Laspinema palackyanum D2c: one gene and its partner. The protein of the gene in region 2 binds, or shares a complex with, the protein of the main gene of each other region. Links are inferred from orthologs where the notes say so. Each region holds a gene or a part of one and is shown on either strand. Other genes may lie near its edges.

Region 1 (9,350 bases), on a different replicon or contig from region 2:
GTCTTTAGACGACTTTAGCTATTAGGCGAGGGATTTATCCCCCGCCGCTTGTTGCTTGTTGCCACTTTAGCTATGAGGCCGCCAACGTTTAAACCCCCGCCTGGTGTTGCTGTAGCAGTCCTCTACCCCATCGTCACCCCTGGGCAAGCCCGGATATTTACTGAACAAGACGGGTACAGAACCCCAGAAAACTGTGGGACTATTTGTTACCGCTTTTGGGGCAAAATGTCAAGAAATTATGATATAAAAAATTAGAATTAAGGTAGTCAATTTATCAGTTATGTTATAAGAATAGTTATAGGATTAAAACTTAATCGGATTTTAGGAATAAACAGCAGAACCCTTTGGCTTCGACTTTAGAACGCGACTGCCGGGGGAAACAAAAACCAGCCCGTCCTTGTTGTCGGAGTGGGAAATTTATTCTCAGATTTCCTCAAAACAAGGAAACCTCTGTGGAGTGCAGGAGCGGAACTATACGACCCGCTCATTCCCAAAAGCTTATACCTCCGAATTAATACCCCGAGTTGGGGTCACTTTAAGCAAGAGAGGGTTACAGACTACAAAGCACTCGACTCCAGAGCGATTTGTCAATAAACCTAGACATCAAGTGAGTAGGAAAAGGACGATGGATTGCAGCCACATTCAATTTCGCGATCGCAAAGAAGATGTAGATATCCAACAGCTTAAACGGCTATTTGAACTCACCGCATTTTGGGCGCGAGAGCGAAAAGTTGAGGATTTAGCCATCGCGATCGCCAACAGCGATCCCGTGATTACCGTTTGGGAAGGAGAGCGCCTGATTGGGTTAGCGCGTGCCACCTCCGACGGCATTTATCGAGCTACGATTTGGGATGTGATCATTCACCCGGAATATCAAGGGGTGGGATTGGGACGCAAATTAGTCGAAACCCTCTTAAGTCATCCCCGGATGAATCGAGTCGAGCGAGTTTACCTGATGACCACCCATCAGCAGCGATTCTATGAGCGGATTGGGTTCGAGGAAAACTCCACGACGACAATGGTCCTCTACAATAACCAAAACTTCACGGAAGAACTGAAGACTCGCGAAGTGCTCGTGGAAGCAAGCATTGAAGTCTAGTCATTTTAGAGTTTTCTTCTAAGCGTAGCTCCTCCGACCCTGGACCCGCTTCAACAATTTCTAAATGGCCGCCCATGAGTTCCAAAATGCTCTGATTCATCATCAAAATTGTACCCGGAGACAGATCCACCTCTGTTTCTGGGGTATTTTCTTTGCGGTTTTGTTGGAGTTGCAGGAAATCCAGGGGTTCAGAAAAACAATGAGAAGGCAGGGGGAGGTCAATGGAGATGCTCACATAATCCCCCGGGGTTTTACCTGGGTTTGACTGGGTGAGTGAAGAGGTTGAGCCAGATTCGGGGAAGACTTTGGCCGAAATACCAATGCGACCATTCCCGACGGGATTAATGGCCAGTTCAATAAAGGTGACAAGAACCTGAGTCAGACATCGTTGGTCCGCACGAACCGCAATTTTGGGGTCCGGTTGGGAAATCTGCAAGGTGATATTGCGGTTGGCCGCTTGAAGTTCGGTCAAATAATGAACTTCTTCAAACACATCGGCTAGATGTAAAATTTCCTGTTTTAGGGGGTTACGACCTTCTTCAATCCGAGAGACTTCGATAATGCGATCGAGCATTTGAATCATCTTGTGAACCGAGTTATTGGCCTGAACCAAAAACTCGCGTTCTTCTGCCGGATTATCACACAAATCGCTTAAAATTAATTGATGAACGCCGATTAAACTATTGAGAGGCGATCGCAACTCGTGGGAAATTCGCGACAAGAAACCCGCTTTGAACTGACACATTTGACGAGTCATTAGATAATTGAGCTGGGTTTGTTTGAGGCGAGTTGAGAGGTTAGTGTCCCCGAAGTTTTTCCGAGGATTTAGGGGCAAATGGGGACTCGGTTTGGGAGTCCAGCGCGATCGCCAAAGCCAACCACTGCCAAAACCAATTCCCAAGGCAGTGATTCCATAAATCCAACAGTTCCAGTCCATCGTTTGTGCCCCAATCCAACCTAATTCCTGAACGCTGATGGCAGTGATCACAGACAGGATATCCCCGTTCATTTTCCCCGTTCCTCGCTGTTTGAGTCTAACTGAACCACACCTTGTCGGAGAATTTCCCAACCTTGACTGGTCCATTTGGCTACGGTCGAAGGGACCCCACTGGCCGTTGGGTTCGGTTCCGACTGATCCCATTCCAGAGTCACCACTTGGGGAAACCGCAAATCAATCTCTGCCATTGTTTCCAGCGGGGGTTGCCCACTGAGATTGGCGCTCGTCGTGGCTAAAGGGCCAGTTTGAGCCAAAATCCGGCGGGCGATCGCCTGATTGGGAACTCGAATCCCAATGGTACTCGGGTCAACGGGATTCATCACCGAGGGGACCGCAGCATTCGCGGGTAAAACCAATGTTAACGCACCGGGCCAATGTCGATTCGCCACCCCTTGCCAAATTTGCAACTCCCTCTGGGTACTCCGCACAAAAGGCCAAAGATCCGCTTCCGTGGCTCCCATCAAAATTAGGGGTTTATCCAGACTTCGCTGTTTCACCGCAAAGATGGACTCAGCGAGACTCGGCAGGACCGCTAATGCGGGGACTGTATCTGTGGGAAAACTCACCACCTGGCCCGCCAGGGCCGCCTCAATCAAGACTTGTTCTGAAACTGCTGTCATCGTGGCGTTTGGGACCCTCAACGTTAACTGCGGTAAGCTCGGGCAAATCGTTCAATCCCTGCTAAATCTGAGAATATCTCAATTTGAGTATAACTGCCTTGGTCTTGTAGTAACTCGGTGACGGCAGGGGCCTGTCCCGCCATCATTTCCAAGAGCAAAAGCCCACCGGGACATAAATAAGTCGGTGCAGTGGCAATCAGATGGCGAATGCAGTCTAATCCATCGGGTCCGCCATCGAGGGCGATCGCCGGTTCATGGTTGGCAACTTCCGGTTCTAACTCCCCCAGCATGGCGGTGGGAATATAGGGAGGATTGGAGACAATCCCTCGGAGTGAGTGGAGTCCCGGGAAGGGATGTAAGGGTTCAAACCAGGACCCGCAATAAAACTGAATGCGATCGCCGTATCCCAGATTTAAAGCATTCTCTTGGGCGATCGCGAGAGCCGCTGGAGATCGGTCCACCGCATGAAGGATAACCTGTGGCAAGACTTCCGCTAGACCCAGGGCGATCGCCCCACTGCCGGTCCCCAAATCCGCCCAATCTCCCTCCATTAAAGAGGTTTCCGGGTACGGGCGCGACTCGGATTGGGCCGATCGCAGGGTTAAATCAATCGCCCATTCGGTTTCCGGTCGGGGGATCAGGACCCCCGGACTGACCCCTAAAGAAAAATTTCGCCAGGGGGTAACCCCGGCGAGATATTGGACCGGAACTCGGTCTTGAATCCGTTGTTGCCACTGTTGCGTAAGTTGAGCCAAGGAGCGATCTAGGGGAATTTCCAATCGCCCTTTGTATGAGTCCAGACGCAGGGCTAATTTATCTAAATCGCTCACCGATAGCAGGAGCCAATCTAACTCTTCCACCGGCACATTGGCCGCTACGGCAGCGGCGCGCGCTTCCTGACGCCACTGCCACAGTTCTAACCCAGAAACCGCCGGATCAGATGAACGGGTCATCGATAGTTTGGTCCTTTATCCGCGATCGTTTCCCCTAGCATCAATCGTTCTGGGTGTTTTCGTCAAGGGGGCCACATCCCTGAGTTAAGGTTCTGCCGGTTCGGGTTGAGGGATGGACTGGAGATATTCCAAGGTTTCCGTGGAAGGAACCAGGACAATCTTTGTCACCGCTGGGTCATTATTGTTTTCTAACTCGGCGATGACTTTATCCAGATTACTCACCCGAACATCAATGCTGGGCGCTAAATCTGGCTGTTGTTCCCGCACCCGGGTTAACATGGATTCCAACTGCTGTCGATTGAAAAAGATGGGAATCATTTGCTGACCGTTTTGTTCGATGGTCAAATAGCCTTGTTGTGGGCCAATTGTTGCATAAAAGAGCGGTACGCCATTAAATAAAGGCATCCCATTAGATTGCGGAATTTCCTGACCTTCCTGCTGCAATTCTTCAGCGGCAAATTGCACCTGTTGTTGGACGGGAATGAATGCAAATTCTACGCGATCGGGATTATTGGCATTGGCTTGTTCTAATTCATAAACCTTGGCCAAAGAAACGGGGACAACTTGGGTGTTGCCCGCTAACTCTGGATTTTGTTGTTGTATTTTTTGAATAAACTCCTCAGCATCCCGTTGACTCATAAAGAAGCTGGCGATGGAAGCTTCTTCGTTATTATTGGTGACCGATGCGATTAAGGGAGTGCCTTCTGCGTTCGTAATTGTAAAAACTAGGACGGATTCTAGTTTTTTCATGATTTCTTGGGCAGGCAATGCGATCGCCCGATTCATTCCGGGTAGGAATTGTCCCAGAAGAACGCTTCCCATTAAACCGAGAGTTGCACTCCAGCGTACTAATGATTTCATTTTAACACCTGATAGCGATACCCGTTGATTTACTTGATTCACCACATCAAACCTCAATTGGTTTTAGGTTAATTTTTTGAAGGATTTGGTTTGTTCTTTCGCAGTTTTTGCGAGCGATCGGTAAGCTTTGGATGAAAGATCTTGCGAGAGCGGTTGCTCCTGGCTCAATCTACAACAGATTTTCCCTTAATTACAGAATTGGAAAGGATCCGGTTTATTATCTGTAGCGTTTCTATGGGCAACCCACGGGGTAGTTTCGAGGACTATTGTGAATCTGGAAGAGTTCCGTTATCCGTTAAGATATGCGATCGCCCCCTCTCCTGAGCTCCTTCTCGAATCTGCGTGAAACAGATAGACCTATTCTGAATTTGCCGATCGCCCAATTATCATAAATACCGACTTTAACCCTGTTGCGCTGCTTTCCAGGCTGTTGTAGCCTGAGCGATCTAGCCCTCTATAATAGCAGATTATTGTACCCGCCTCGCCATCTTTTATCATCCTCTTCGGGATACTCATCCTGATGGTTTTATTTCTCTGTAGCGACAAAAGGGGAGCAAAAAAAACCAGGGGTAGTTTTAGATCTCCCCCTCTTTCTGGCCGTTGGAGGGCGAATGTCGCACCACTGGTACGACATTCGCCCTCTCGTGAGGAAGACTCTAAACCCCTGGATCATTTATTTTATTGACGAAGTAGATGCAATCGGGATGACAGGATTTGAACCTGCGACATCCTGCTCCCAAAGCAGGCGCGCTACCAAGCTGCGCTACATCCCGGACAGTTGCTTTTAATTATAGCATCATCCTCGGGGTAAAAGTCAAGACTTTATTTTGGAGAGGGGGAAGGATGCAGTGGATAAACCTCTAATGGGGGCCGCTCTCCCTAAAATCCGGGTTCGAGGGGGCAGGTAGGGGCTAAACTCAAGGGAATGAAACGTTTGAAATTGCCCCTTCCACCGATTGACAAGCCTATCTAACCCGGGGATGGTAGCAACAAATTAAAATCAAGACTAGACTCCCGTTGCTTCTCAAGCCCCATCCCGTGCGAAAAAAATCAATAACCCAGACATCCAGAGGGCTTCGGTTGAGGTTAAACCGCTGCGGTTATGTGCTGATGAGATTGCCATAACTCCCGGGACTCTTGCCTAACTCGACCTTTCCTCGCCTCCTTTTGCAGGGTCATAAACGCCTGAAAATCTTCGAGGTTATATTGCGTCTGTTGTAACAACAAACGAAGGTGTTCTTCTGCTTCAAGGGTCAGATAACCTGTCACTAATGCCTGCCGTGCGATTTGGCTAATTACATTCATGAAAATGTTCTCCTAATTACATCGTTTTATAAAAAATACGCTGCTGAAAATCCCTGACCCCCAGAGTTCCTTTCTTGTTTCATAACGATAAATAAACCCGGAGAAAATCTATCTTGAGAGAGAATGGGGTCGCATTATACTCCTATAGGTAGAGGCGGCTTAGATTAATAGTGCGACTATTGACGCCACAAATTAACTTCAAATTATCTCGGTAACTTCAAGGATTAAAAATATCTTATATTTTTCCAGATTTGGGGATGATAGAATAAGAAAAAATATAAATTATTGGCGGCATCCAGTAAAGGTAGGATGCAAAAAACCTTGCAATTTAATATATTAAATTGACAAGGAATGGGTTAATTTAATGATTTTTTACCCCAGTTCGGTGAGTTCGACGGGTTGAGATTACAGGGGAATTTCGCGGCTTTAACTCATTTGCCCCAGGGGAGAGACAAGGTTATTGACATTCAGACAGTTTTATGATTAAAAGTGGCAAGAAATGGGGAACCGGCGAGAAAAAAGAGGGGTGCTTCTACCGGGTGGGGGAGGTGAGGGTTTAGGGGGTGAGGAGAGCTTGTTTCGGTGGGTTAAATCTCTGATAAAATTGGGGATCAAATAGGAAGTCTATCTAGTCGGCGCGATCGCGCTTTTGGGGATTGTCCGGCGATCGCCAGCCCATCGGTACTTAGGCAGCCCGGCGATCGCACCATCTACCCAACCCACTAGAGCCAGACCCTCCTAGCCTGCTAAAAATTTCGAGTTGCATAGATGAAATCTTACCTAGCTGCCGCGATTCAAATGACCAGCGTGCCGGACCTTGCCAAAAACTTGGCTCAGGCAGAAGAACTGATCGATCTGGCTGTGCGCCGGGGTGTCGAGTTGATTGGGTTACCAGAGAATTTTTCGTTTTTAGGAGAGGAATCCGACAAGGTTCACCAAGCTGAAGCGATCGCCGTTGAAAGCGAAAAATTTATCAAAACAATGGCCCAGCGGTATCAGGTAACCATCCTCGGGGGTGGCTTTCCGGTGCCGGTGAATCATACTCAAGTTTATAACACCGCCATCTTGGTAGAACCCAATGGACAGGAAGTGGCACGGTATCAAAAAGTCCATCTATTTGATGTCAACGTTCCCGATGGGAACACCTACCAAGAATCCAGTACGGTTAAAGCCGGAGAACTCCTCCCCCCGATTTATCAGTCGGAGAAACTCGGCACTCTAGGATTATCCGTCTGCTATGACGTCCGCTTCCCGGAACTGTATCGCCATCTTTCTTATAAAGGGGCAGAAGTTTTATTTATCCCTGCTGCCTTTACTGCTTATACCGGCAAAGATCATTGGCAAATATTGCTGCAAGCGCGGGCAATTGAAAATACCTGTTATGCGATCGCCCCAGCACAAACCGGGCGGCACTATGGCATGAGACATTCCCACGGTCATGCCCTAATTATCGACCCCTGGGGGGCGATTTTAGCCGATGCTGGAGACCAACCCGGAGTGGCGATCGCCGAAATCAGCCCCTCCCGCCTCGAACAAGTCCGTCGGCAAATGCCCTCGTTGCAACACCGAGTATTTATTTAACTGAGCCGTTCGGTTCTTTGGACCTGTAACCCTCGGTGCAGAAGACATCTGACCGATTTTACCCCGCTGCTGGTGGGCTAACAACCCTGAGTGATTATAGTAACCATAAGATATTTTGCGATCGGACTCGCTCCTTATGGGAAGACAATAAAGCAGGACTGACCCATTCGGCTCACCACGGAGATCAAGATTCTGATCATGACTGGGAAACTTGATTTCTAGGGTCAAAGGCGTCAGTCTGGTAAACAAACCAGGTACATTAGACAGGACGAGTTCTGCAAAATAAATGGCAGAGAGCCTTACATGGGTGAATTCCCTCACCACAACACTTTTTAATTCCTTCCTTGACCAAACTCTACCTCTGCTGGCAACAGCAGGAACCGAAGTGGCCCCAGCCGCTCACTCGGTGAAGGTAGACGAAGCGATCGTTGTAGCGGGTGTGCTACTGAGTTTAGTTGTCATTTACCTCGCCAGCAAAATAGGGGGCGAGATCTGTGCGCGGATTAACCTGCCTCCGGTTTTAGGTGACCTTGTGGGCGGTGTCATCATTGGGGTTTCCGTCCTCAAGCTAGTTGTTTTCCCTGAAGGCGGGGAAGATGCCAGCAGTTCGGTGCTCATGAACTTGCTGCAAAGCACCACCAGTTTAGAACCCGAAGCCCTTGCTGCCACCTTTGCCGCCCAGAGTGAAGTCATTGCAATTTTGGCAGAACTTGGGGTGATTATTTTGCTGTTTGAAATTGGTCTGGAATCAGAACTCAAAGAACTGATTAAATACGGACCCCAAGCAGCAGTGGTGGCCGTGGTTGGGGTGGTTTTACCCTTTGGCGCGGGGACTCTAGGCTTAATTAGCCTGTTTCATGTCGCCACCATCCCAGCAATTTTTGCCGGGGCGGCCCTGACTGCAACCAGTATCGGGATTACCGCCAAGGTTCTCGCTGAAATTGGCCGTCTGGGTGACAAAGAAGGCCAGATTATTATTGGCGCAGCAGTGCTCGATGATATCCTCGGGATTATCGTCTTGGCCGTTGTTGCCAGTCTGGTTAAAACGGGTGAAGTTGAAATCACCAATATTGCCTATCTGATTGTCAGTGCAGGCGCGTTCCTAATCGGCGTGATTCTCCTGGGGCGCTTTCTTAGCCCCTATTATGTGGCCTTTGTCAAAGAACTCAAGACCCGTGGACCCTTGCTAATTACGGCTCTAATTATTGCCTTTGTCCTCTCTTATGTGGGTGCAGCGATTCGATTAGAAGCCATTCTCGGTGCATTTGCTGCCGGGTTAGTTCTTGGGGAAACGGAAAAACAACAGGAACTGCAGGAAGATGTGGTTCCCCTGGCGGATTTCTTTGTCCCGATTTTCTTCGTGGTTGTCGGTGCCAAAACGAATCTGGGTGTTCTCAATCCGGCAGTTCCCAGCAATCGGGAAGGGCTGATTATTGCAGCATTTCTGATTGTGGTGGCGATGGTGGGGAAAGTGCTGGCGGGGTTTGCCGTTTTTGGTCAACCGGGCATCAACCGACTGGCGATCGGCATCGGCATGATTCCCCGAGGGGAAGTTGGATTAGTCTTTGCTGGGGTTGGAGTCGCCAGTGGCGCACTCTCTCCATCCCTAGAAGCGGCGATTATTATGATGGTGATTCTAACCACGTTTGTAGCACCCCCGTTGTTGCGCGTGGCGTTTAAAGATCCATTACCCGAAACGGAAAGTGCGGGATCTGCTCCGAAGTGATCTAGCAATTTTCAACCCGAATCGGGATTGTCGGGTGTGTCAGATCGAACGGTTACCCCGGGTAATTGAGAGGTTCTGACGCACCCTATCCACCCCTTTTTAAGGGTCAGAATTAATTTTAGATGCGCTATCTAATTATTTTTTAGAGAAACCTGCTATAGCTAATTATTATTGCACCGATACTGTGGCAACGGAAACAAGATAGGGG
Region 2 (9,451 bases):
GTCAGTTGTTCACCAAGTTGAATGTGTATGCCGGGAGTGAGCATCCTCACGCCGCTCAAAAACCTGAAACTTTGACCATCAACACTATTCCAGGAGGTAATTCTTAATGCAAGGAATCCAACAAAGTGGCCGCGTTATGTATTGGGGTACGGGCCGTCGGAAATCTTCCGTCGCCCGAGTGCGCCTCGTTCCGGGTAACGGCACCGTGACCATCAATGGCAAAACAGCAGAAATCTATCTCCAGTACAACGCCGGGTACCTGGGTGCAACCAAAGCCCCCCTGGAAACCCTCGGACTGGAAAATGAATATGACGTCCTGGTGAATGTCCGGGGCGGTGGGTTAACGGGACAATCGGAATCGATTCGTTTAGGCGTCGCTCGTGCGCTGTGCGAACTCGATCCTGAAAATCGCCATCCTCTCAAGGTGGAAGGCTATCTCACCCGGGACCCTCGTGCCAAAGAACGGAAAAAATATGGTCTTCGCAAAGCTCGGAAGGCCCCTCAATACTCCAAGCGGTAAGGTCATTGGTCAATGGTCGTTGGTCATTGGTCAGTGGTCATTGGTCATTGGTTCTTGGTCATTGGTTCTTAGTCTTTCCCAAAGGACAAATGACAAATGACATAGAAAGCTAAAATAAAACAGAACAAGCGACGGGTTCAAGGAGAACAAAACCATGCCAAAACCAGGAATTCATCCAGAATGGTATCCAGAAGCTAAAGTCATTTGCAACGGTGAAGTTGTCATGACCGTGGGTTCGACTAAGCCGGAAATTCATGTAGATGTCTGGTCCGGAAATCATCCTTACTATACCGGCACCCAAAAGGTGATCGATACTGAAGGACGGATTGAACGCTTCCGTCGGAAGTACGGGATGACCTCGACCAGTGGAGATGGCGGTCAAAATACTAAAAAGTAGCTCGGGTATTTTAGCTGTTAGCTGTGAGGAATAGCAAATTGATATTTTGCTATGGTTTAATCAGCTAACCGCTAGAAATCCACGCGCTCCCTACTTTCTAGACTGAGGACTGCTCTATGGCCGAAACTTATCTACTCGATAAATTAAAATCTGTTGAACAAACTTTTCACGAATTGACTCGACGGATGGCGGATCCCGATATCGCCAGAGACCCGAACGAGTTTCAAAAAGTGGCAAAAGCCCGCTCCTCTTTGGAGGCAGTGGTGAATACTTATGAAAATTGGAAAAATACGGAAGCGGAGTTGATTGGCGCAAGGCAGGTCCTCAAGGAAGCCAGTAGCGATCTGGAATTGCAACAGATGGCAGCCTTGGAAGTAGCGGAACTGGATGAGCAGTTAACCCAGCTTGAAACCAGGCTGAAGGTTTTGCTGCTGCCTCGGGACCCGAATGATGATAAAAACATCATGCTAGAAATTCGGGCTGGAACTGGGGGCGATGAAGCCAGTATTTGGGCGGGAGATTTGGTGCGGATGTATTCGCGCTATGCCGAAACCCAAGGGTGGCGCGTGAAGATGTTGAGTGAGTCCACGGCGGATATGGGTGGATTTAAAGAAGCGATCCTGGAAATTCAGGGAGAGCAGGTTTATAGCAAGCTCAAGTTTGAAGCGGGAGTGCATCGGGTGCAACGGGTCCCCCTGACGGAAGCTGGAGGTCGAGTTCATACTTCTACGGCAACGGTTGCGGTGATGCCGGAGGTGGATGAGGTGGAGATCCATATTGACCCGAAGGAGATTGAACTGACGACGGCGCGATCGGGTGGCGCTGGGGGTCAAAACGTTAACAAGGTGGAGACGGCGGTGGATTTGTTCCACAAGCCGACGGGGATCCGGATTTTCTGTACGGAGGAGCGATCGCAGCTTCAAAACCGGGAACGAGCCATGCAGATTCTGCGGGCGAAGTTGTACGATTTGAAGTTGGCGGAACAACAGGAAGCGGTGACTTCGATGCGCCGATCGCAGGTGGGAACAGGTGCGCGATCGGAAAAGATTCGCACTTACAATTACAAGGATAACCGGGTTACGGATCACCGCCTGGGCCAGAATTTTACTCTGATGAGTACCCTGGAAGGGGATATCGAGGAAGTGATTCAATCTTGCATCAGTCAGGATCAGCAGGAACGGTTAGAGGAACTTGCTGCTTCGACGACCACAACGGTGTAGTTGACAAATTAACCGTTTTGGGATATTGAGGATGGCAAATTATCGGCTATCTTTGCAACAAAAAGCGAGAAACCAGTTCTCGCTTTTTTTGTGGGCGATCGCCTCAGCAGGGTGATCCACTGGATGCGGCGATCGCTACGATGTTGTTAGAGTCGAGACATTAGATGCCGCCACTGTTGAGGAAAGGGGTGACGGATAAAGACTTCTGCAGCCTGTTGATAATGAGAGAAGGACCGGGCGAGATTATCGAGGCGATCGCCCTGTAAGCGCTCACTATAAGCCAATGCGAGATTATCATGGGTGGCTCCCCAGCGGTGGGATTGGAGGCGACTGCAGGGCAACATGGGGAGGGCCGTTTCACCACAGGCGATCGCAATTTCGATAAAGTGGGCTTTTTTCCCTTCGGAATAGTTCCAAATTTGGCCGCCTAGATTAACCAGGACTGTAGCCAACTCAATGGCTTGTTTTTGGTTCAGAGTGGGTAAAATGCCGATGACAACCCGAGAGAGACGTTCAGCAAAGCGATCGCTGAGGAGTTCGTCATGCCTTGCCAAGGTGGGGTAAAGGGCTGTAGGGTTGCCCTGGACGTTTTCCATTTCCTGTAGAACGGTGGCTAAAAACCGAGTGGTTTGGCGATCGGTGGAGTGATAGAGGGCGATCGCCTCTGTGAGTGTACGCTGGCGATCGGTCGATTCCTGTCCATCCCTAGGTATCCATCCTGAATTGTGGCGTTCTAGGGCCGCTTTGAAGCCATGAGAATTCTGTCGTCGTCTACTGGGAAGGTTGGCAAGGGTTCGCTCGTACATGATTCGGTTCCTCCGCTAATTTCTTACGTCATTTTCTGCCGATTTCGCTAGTTGATACCGGGTTATGGTGGGGGTGGCGCGATCTAATGATCCGTGGGGATTAAAGGCGATCGTAGCCAGTCCCCTTTTCAATTTTTAATCTTTTGGGGTCGGGATGAAATCCTCCAAATGGCAGATTTTCTACATTTTTGGCTGGATTGAAGGAATGCTTTTTCTATTTATATTGACCGATATGTCCTTCCTTATCCGTATATTTTTTCAGTAAAAAATAGCAAAAAATTTTTAGGGAGTTTATCCATTTTTTTTAAAACTTTTTAGAGAGTTTTGAAGGGCAACGGTAAAAATAGATACCGAATCCTAGAAAAAATAAGTTTATCCTCATTGGGGTAAAGGGATGAATTCCCGAAAGCTGTGGAAAACTATAGAGGATAATGGATGTTACAGGGACTCAGTTTTGGCCCTTCGGAAATGGCGGCTCAAAAACCTGATTTCTGACCCTTCGTTTCCATGAACAGCCCTACAGTTAGAAACCCGGTTTTTGAGTATTTGTTTTGAGGGTAGATTATTGACAGAGTGTTCAACAACACTTCATCCACTTGGGCGAGAGTAAAAGACCCCCCAGGTTAAGTGCTAAAAGTAAATTTGCTTCTATCAATTTGAGACAATCAGACAGATCGATTTCATCTAGTCTGGGTCCAGGAGCTTGACTGTCTCCAAGCAAACCTGTTAAATTAGGTGTATCAAACTACTGGAGAATGTATTAGCCGTAATAATTGTTGATCAATTCCTTTAGGCTTTTACTATTAGAAACAAGTTGCTTTGGGCTGTTTTTAGGATTCCAATCGAGCCTGTTCAGCTCATCGCGAAAAGTTATCCAGTAAGGCTTTAAATGCTCCCTAAATTCCTTACTCAGGTTACAAGATTTTTTAAATAATTCTTCAAAATTTTTATAGCAATTCCATGAAAAGTAAATCTGATCATTTTCAAAAAAAGCTTCTAAAATATTCTTCCATTGCTCTGGAGTTAAGTTTTCAGCAATTTTAACTATCATTATAGAATGTGTTTCAGCAGAGTCAAATCTGTTAGAATTTACAAATTTATTGATTAAAGCTCCAGTATTATTTTTTAGTAAAACTTTAATTTGCTCCTCGTCAATTACATTCCAATATTGTCGGGGCAAAGATAAAAAATCATTAAATGATACTTCTTCAAACGATTGATAAACAGATTTATTAATTAAATCTATTACATTCGTTTTAAATTCACATTTTAAATATTTATAAACAGATTTTAACTCTATTAATGGCTCTATGTTTTTTGATAAAAGTAAATTTTCTGAATTTGAAGCATAGCTTTTAGAGATCTTCACCTCTAACTCAGAATCGATTAGATCAAAAACCCACTGCTCTAGGTTGGGATAATATAAAATCTCTATTAATTCCTTTAGAGAAGAGTCCTTAATTTTGTTATTTATATAAAATTTAATGGTTTCATCTGAGCTGAATGAAGAATCAGCTATCATTGATAGTAACTCATCTAAAGTAGCTTGCAAAGATAAATCTCGTAGAATAGGAAGGATTATCTTTTCTTTAAAGACTTCATCCTTGCAAATTTCCTTTAATGAAAGTAAATCCATTAAAGGGATATGAAATTTTTGGATTACTAATTCTTTTAAAAACTCTATTTGAGAGGCTTTTATTAATATCAATAAAAATTTTTCTGACAATTCCTTTGGTTTATAAAATTTTGTTAAAAAACTTTGATTGGCTTGATAAATTTCAAGTTTATCTATATAAGATTGTGCTTTTAATCTACAGGGTTCACTCAGGAAGTCCCAAGCCGTAATGCTGCCCAGATAAATAATGGTTTTATCCCACTTTTCGTCTGTAACTTTATTAATGATAATATCAGATAATTTATCATTTAATATATCTCTGGTTTGTTGAGGATACATAATTGATACAGCATTCAGAGCGGAAAATTGACGTAATTTCTCATCTTCTGAGCGCTCTTTTATTAATAAGTCTGTTGTCAAGCCAAGAACGATATCTCTGACTAAAGTCAATCGAGCACGAGCCAAAGGACCTTTTTGAAAATATTTACTTGCTGATTCTGGATCTGTTGGAAAGTATTCTGATTCAATATCCTGAAAAATTCTATCACGAGCAGCACGTCCTTGGACAGGTGGACGCGCTAAAAGATGGGTTACTGCACTTCTCAAGTGGTAACGTGCTAGTTCGGCTGTTGCTTCAAATGGCTCCTCTAAAGAAGTCATGGAAGGATGAGCACATCGGCTGCGGTCTTCAAACAACCTTTTAATATCTGATTGCTCTACAGTTGAAATTAACTCAAATTTTGTGAGCGCCACTTCTGGAATGTCAGACTCAAATTTCCAAAGCTCTTTAAACTTATTACCTGAACTTCTAAATTTATCAAATTCTTGGAGTAATCTCTCCGCTTCTTTATCTCCAAAAAGCTCTAACTCTCTCAGCTTGTGTAGAAAGTCAAAAACTACTGCATTCCAGGTTGCCACAATACAAGAACGAAATGCACCAGCACGATAACAGGAAACGGCTTCTTGAATAAATTTTCTCGATACCTTGTCTCTGCATCGTAATATCAGTTCATCTAAGTCGATAAAGACTTCGTGCATATCATCAAAATGGGTAAGTTAAACGTGAATTATAGGTTTTCTATGGTAGAAAATAAATTTTTGGGTCCTGGGTGTACTATTAAGCAACCGCCCTACAGACAAGTTGTAAGCTACTACCGCGACAGGCAATATAATAGCATTATAACTATCCTCAGCAGCCTTTGGTCCAGCACTTGCGGTCTAACTCGGGTCTGATGGGTGTTATCCGGTAACTAGGGGATAACACCCCGAGTTAGGGCTTTGATGGTCGCTGGCGGGATAGAAACGACAGACCTACTAATACCTTGCCAACTCGGTTTGTCAGTCTACCAAAGCGCCGCCACAACTCGATCCACATCCAGCGGTGCATCCGTAACAGAAGGTAGCGGTTTTTACCTCGGTGAGTAAATCTAAACGGCCTGCGGATAATAGTTTTGCTACGGTGAGGGTTTCGCCATTGGCCGTTTTTGCCGGAATGCCTTCCATTTGATTAAAATCGCAGTCATAAATATTGCCTAAATAGTCGATAGACAGTTCATTGCGACACATCAGATGGGGAACAGTTTCGAGATTGAAGTTATCCTCTAGGAACTGTAAGTAAGGTTGATGAAGTTGTTGGCGTTGGAGATATAACTTGGTGCGGCCAATGGGTAAATTTGTGATGGTCAACAACTGGTTAAATCTTATGCCGTAATGTTCAGCCAAGTAAGTTTTATAATCGGCTTCTAATTTCTCTTGGGGTGGGGGTAAATAAAATTGGTCGCGAGAGGTGGGTAGAGATGGATTATAGACTAAGTTTAAAATTAACTGAGGATCTGAGCCATAGCCTAACTCATTGAGTAACTTTATCCCTTGAATGGAGCGTTCATAAACCCCATTACCCCGCATTTTATCAACATTTTTAGATAAATAGCAAGGAAGCGATGCCACAACTTGTAATTGATGTTGGGCAAAATAGGCAGGTAAGTCGGCAAAACCTTTTTCAAAAAATATTGTCAGGTTGGAACGAACAATTACCTGTTTTTTCGTCGCACGAGATGCCTCAACTAAGGGCTTAAATCCATAGTTCATTTCCGGTGCGCCCCCGGTGATGTCTACGGTTTGAATCGAATCAAAGCGATGAATTAATTCAATTAGTTGGTCACAGACTTCCGAGGAAAGTTCTTCGGTGCGATTGGGTCCGGCTTCTACATGACAGTGAATGCAAGCCTGGTTACAGCGCTTTCCTAAATTAATTTGTAAAACTGTAATTTCATTTTTCGTTAAAGGGGAACCGATTTTATGAGAAAATGGAGTAATAACCGTTTGAACCATGAATCGCTCCTGAGTGTTGTTTTTATTGAGATTCGGGGGTCTGGGATGTGGAAAGGATTGAGAAACTCCAGCATATCCTGAGTCAAATCCCCAGCTTACGCGGTTGATGAAGTTTCCCTCTGAATGAGAGCCACTGCCGCCGGTTCAAGCAAGGGACTGGCTATTTCGCCAAACCTCCAGGCAGAAATTCCATTATGCCAAAATATTTCCGGCTGCAAATAATTGGGTCTATTTTCGGTTGAGTTTAAGTCGGTTGAGACGAATCAACTGCTTGCCGAATTGTCTCCAGACCCCAATCTTACGATGCAACGGGGGCTTTTCGGAATTGTGCAAGCCGTCTGTTTAGGCATGAGTCGGAGCATCTTGCTGGCGAGGAGTCTTAGGGAGCAAGATGGTCAACCAAATTAAATGTTATTGTCATAATGATTTAAACACCGGATATGTTGCTAGGTGTTTGCCCTTTGTCATCTCTTAAATTTAACAAATTAATCCCTAAATGACCATTTCAATTGAACAAGCACCAGCTCTCCAACCGTTAGATGAGTACAATCAATCCCTAATGTCTCATGTTCATCCCATCGATTGGGTCAATCCTTCCCCTGTGGACCGTTATGATTTAGTTGTGATTGGCGCGGGAACTGCTGGACTGGTGGTGGCGGCAGGTGCTGCCGGGTTAGGTTTGGGATTAAAAGTTGCCCTGATTGAAAAAAGCTTGATGGGGGGGGATTGCCTGAATGTCGGTTGTGTCCCCTCTAAATGTCTAATTCGCTCATCCCGGGTGGTGGCGCAGATGCGAGAGGCGACTGCATTTGGGATTCAGTCTCCAGATGTTATTGATATTGATTTTGCGGCAGTGATGCAGCGAATGCGGCGCATTCGGGCGGGAATTAGCCATCATGATTCTGCGGAACGGTTTCGGAATTTAGGCATTGATGTATTTTTAGGACGGGCTGAGTTTGTGGAGAGTGGCGCGATCGCCGTTAAAACAACCCGCCTCCCATTTAAAAAAGCAGTAATCGCCACCGGTGCTCGTGCCACTCGTCCTGAAATCCCTGGATTAGCAGAATCTGGTTATTTAACCAATGAAACTGTCTTTTCCCTCACCGAATGTCCCCCTCGATTAGCGGTGATTGGGGGAGGTCCTATTGGATGCGAACTCGCCCAGGCATTTCAACGCCTTGGCAGTCAAGTTACTTTATTTCATAAGCATGGACATCTGCTTGATCGCGAAGATGCCGATGCGGCGGAAATAGTCCAACAACAGTTATTACAGGACAATCTGAAGTTAGTTCTAGATTGCACTTTAGAAAAGGTGGAAACAACCAATGCTGGTAAAATCATCCATTACCGGCAAAATGATAAAATTAACACCGTAGTTGTAGATGAAATTCTAGTTGGGGCTGGACGGACTCCCAATGTTGATGGCTTGAATTTAGAGGCGGTTGGGGTTAATTATGATGCCCGTCGGGGTGTGGTTGTGGATGACTATTTGCAAACCACCAATCCGCGCATTTATGCGGCGGGTGACATTTGCATGAACTGGAAATTTACTCATGCAGCGGATGCAGCGGCGCGAATTGTGATTAAAAATACCTTGTTTTCTCCTTTTGGGTTAGGACGAAGTAAACTGAGTAGTTTAGTGATGCCTTGGGTGACCTATACTGATCCAGAGATTGCTCATGTGGGATTGTATGAGAAGGATGCGCAAGAGAAGGGTTTAGAAACCAATACGATTACCATTCCTTTGAGTAACGTCGATCGCGCTTTGGCGGATGGGGAAACGGAAGGGTTTGTCAAAATCCTCCATAAACGCGGTTCTGACCAAATTCTAGGGGCAACCATTGTGGCGCGTCATGCTGGGGAAATGATTAGTGAAATCACCTTGGCGATCGCCACTAAACAGGGACTCAGTGCCTTATCCACCGTGATTCATCCCTATCCCACTCAGGCAGAAGCGATTAAAAAAGCTGCCGATGCCTATCGGCGCACCTTACTCACCCCTCGCACTCAATCCCTACTGAAGCTATTAACCAAATTCAGTTGAACTATCTCCGTTAATCGGCTATTTTTGAATTAATTGCTGATTTTTTTATTCACCTCAACCTAATTTATGAGCTATTTAGAAACAACTGCCCAATTCTACGCCGAAGCTGCCGAAACCCCGCAAGAGGGACTCTGTTGTGTTAGCACTCCACCGCTGCAATTACCGGGATTAAAAATTCCCAAAATCATGCAGCAGATGAACTATGGCTGTGGTTCAACGGTTCATCCCACCGAGTTATTTGGAGAACCCAGGGTTCTTTATATTGGCGTCGGCGGTGGCATCGAAGCCCTTCAGTTTGCTTATTTCTGTCGTCAACCGGGAGGAGTGATTGCTGTCGATCCCGTGTCAGAAATGCGGGAAGCGGCGACGCGAAATTTACAGATTGCTGCAAAAGAAAATGCCTGGTTTAATCCGGAATTTGTACAAATTTTGGCGGGAGATGCGTTTGCCTTACCCGTGCCGGATGCTTCCGTGGATGTAGTAGCACAAAACTGTTTGTTTAATATCTTTGAACCGGC

Evidence for each region.
Region 1: the proteins of prfA (region 2) and prmC are in contact, whole or in part, in a crystal structure (PDB 2B3T), measured with the Escherichia coli proteins. The link is inferred for Laspinema palackyanum D2c from one-to-one orthologs.

Annotation. Positions count from the first base shown.
Region 1 is NZ_JAMXFD010000013.1:148,553-157,902, forward strand. The notes cover bases 1,705-4,599. They hold prmC (peptide chain release factor N(5)-glutamine methyltransferase), read right to left. Parts: upstream 3,670-4,599; coding sequence 2,740-3,669; downstream 1,705-2,739. Other genes in these bases: NG795_RS16430 (sensor histidine kinase), read right to left, coding at 1,705-2,108; NG795_RS16435 (L-threonylcarbamoyladenylate synthase), read right to left, coding at 2,105-2,716; NG795_RS16445 (Tic22 family protein), read right to left, coding at 3,754-4,530. Also shown: NG795_RS16425 (GNAT family N-acetyltransferase), read left to right, coding at 626-1,099; more of NG795_RS16430, read right to left, coding at 1,044-1,704; NG795_RS16455 (hypothetical protein), read right to left, coding at 5,617-5,835; NG795_RS16460 (carbon-nitrogen hydrolase family protein), read left to right, coding at 6,604-7,416; NG795_RS16465 (cation:proton antiporter), read left to right, coding at 7,703-9,142. UniProt on the Escherichia coli protein: Methylates the class 1 translation termination release factors RF1/PrfA and RF2/PrfB on the glutamine residue of the universally conserved GGQ motif, i.e. on 'Gln-235' in RF1 and on 'Gln-252' in RF2.
Region 2 is NZ_JAMXFD010000028.1:15,281-24,731, reverse strand. What follows is about bases 90-3,085. They hold prfA (peptide chain release factor 1), read left to right. Parts: upstream 90-1,033; coding sequence 1,034-2,137; downstream 2,138-3,085. Other genes in these bases: NG795_RS23245 (hypothetical protein), read right to left, coding at 2,284-2,943; rpmE (50S ribosomal protein L31), read left to right, coding at 675-917; rpsI (30S ribosomal protein S9), read left to right, coding at 107-520; rplM (50S ribosomal protein L13), read left to right, coding at 90-107. Outside these bases: more of rplM, read left to right, coding at 1-89; NG795_RS23240 (hypothetical protein), read right to left, coding at 3,704-5,596; arsenosugar biosynthesis radical SAM (seleno)protein ArsS, read right to left, coding at 5,897-6,889; NG795_RS23230 (mercuric reductase), read left to right, coding at 7,386-8,933; arsenosugar biosynthesis arsenite methyltransferase ArsM, read left to right, coding at 9,000-9,451. UniProt on the Escherichia coli protein: Peptide chain release factor 1 directs the termination of translation in response to the peptide chain termination codons UAG and UAA.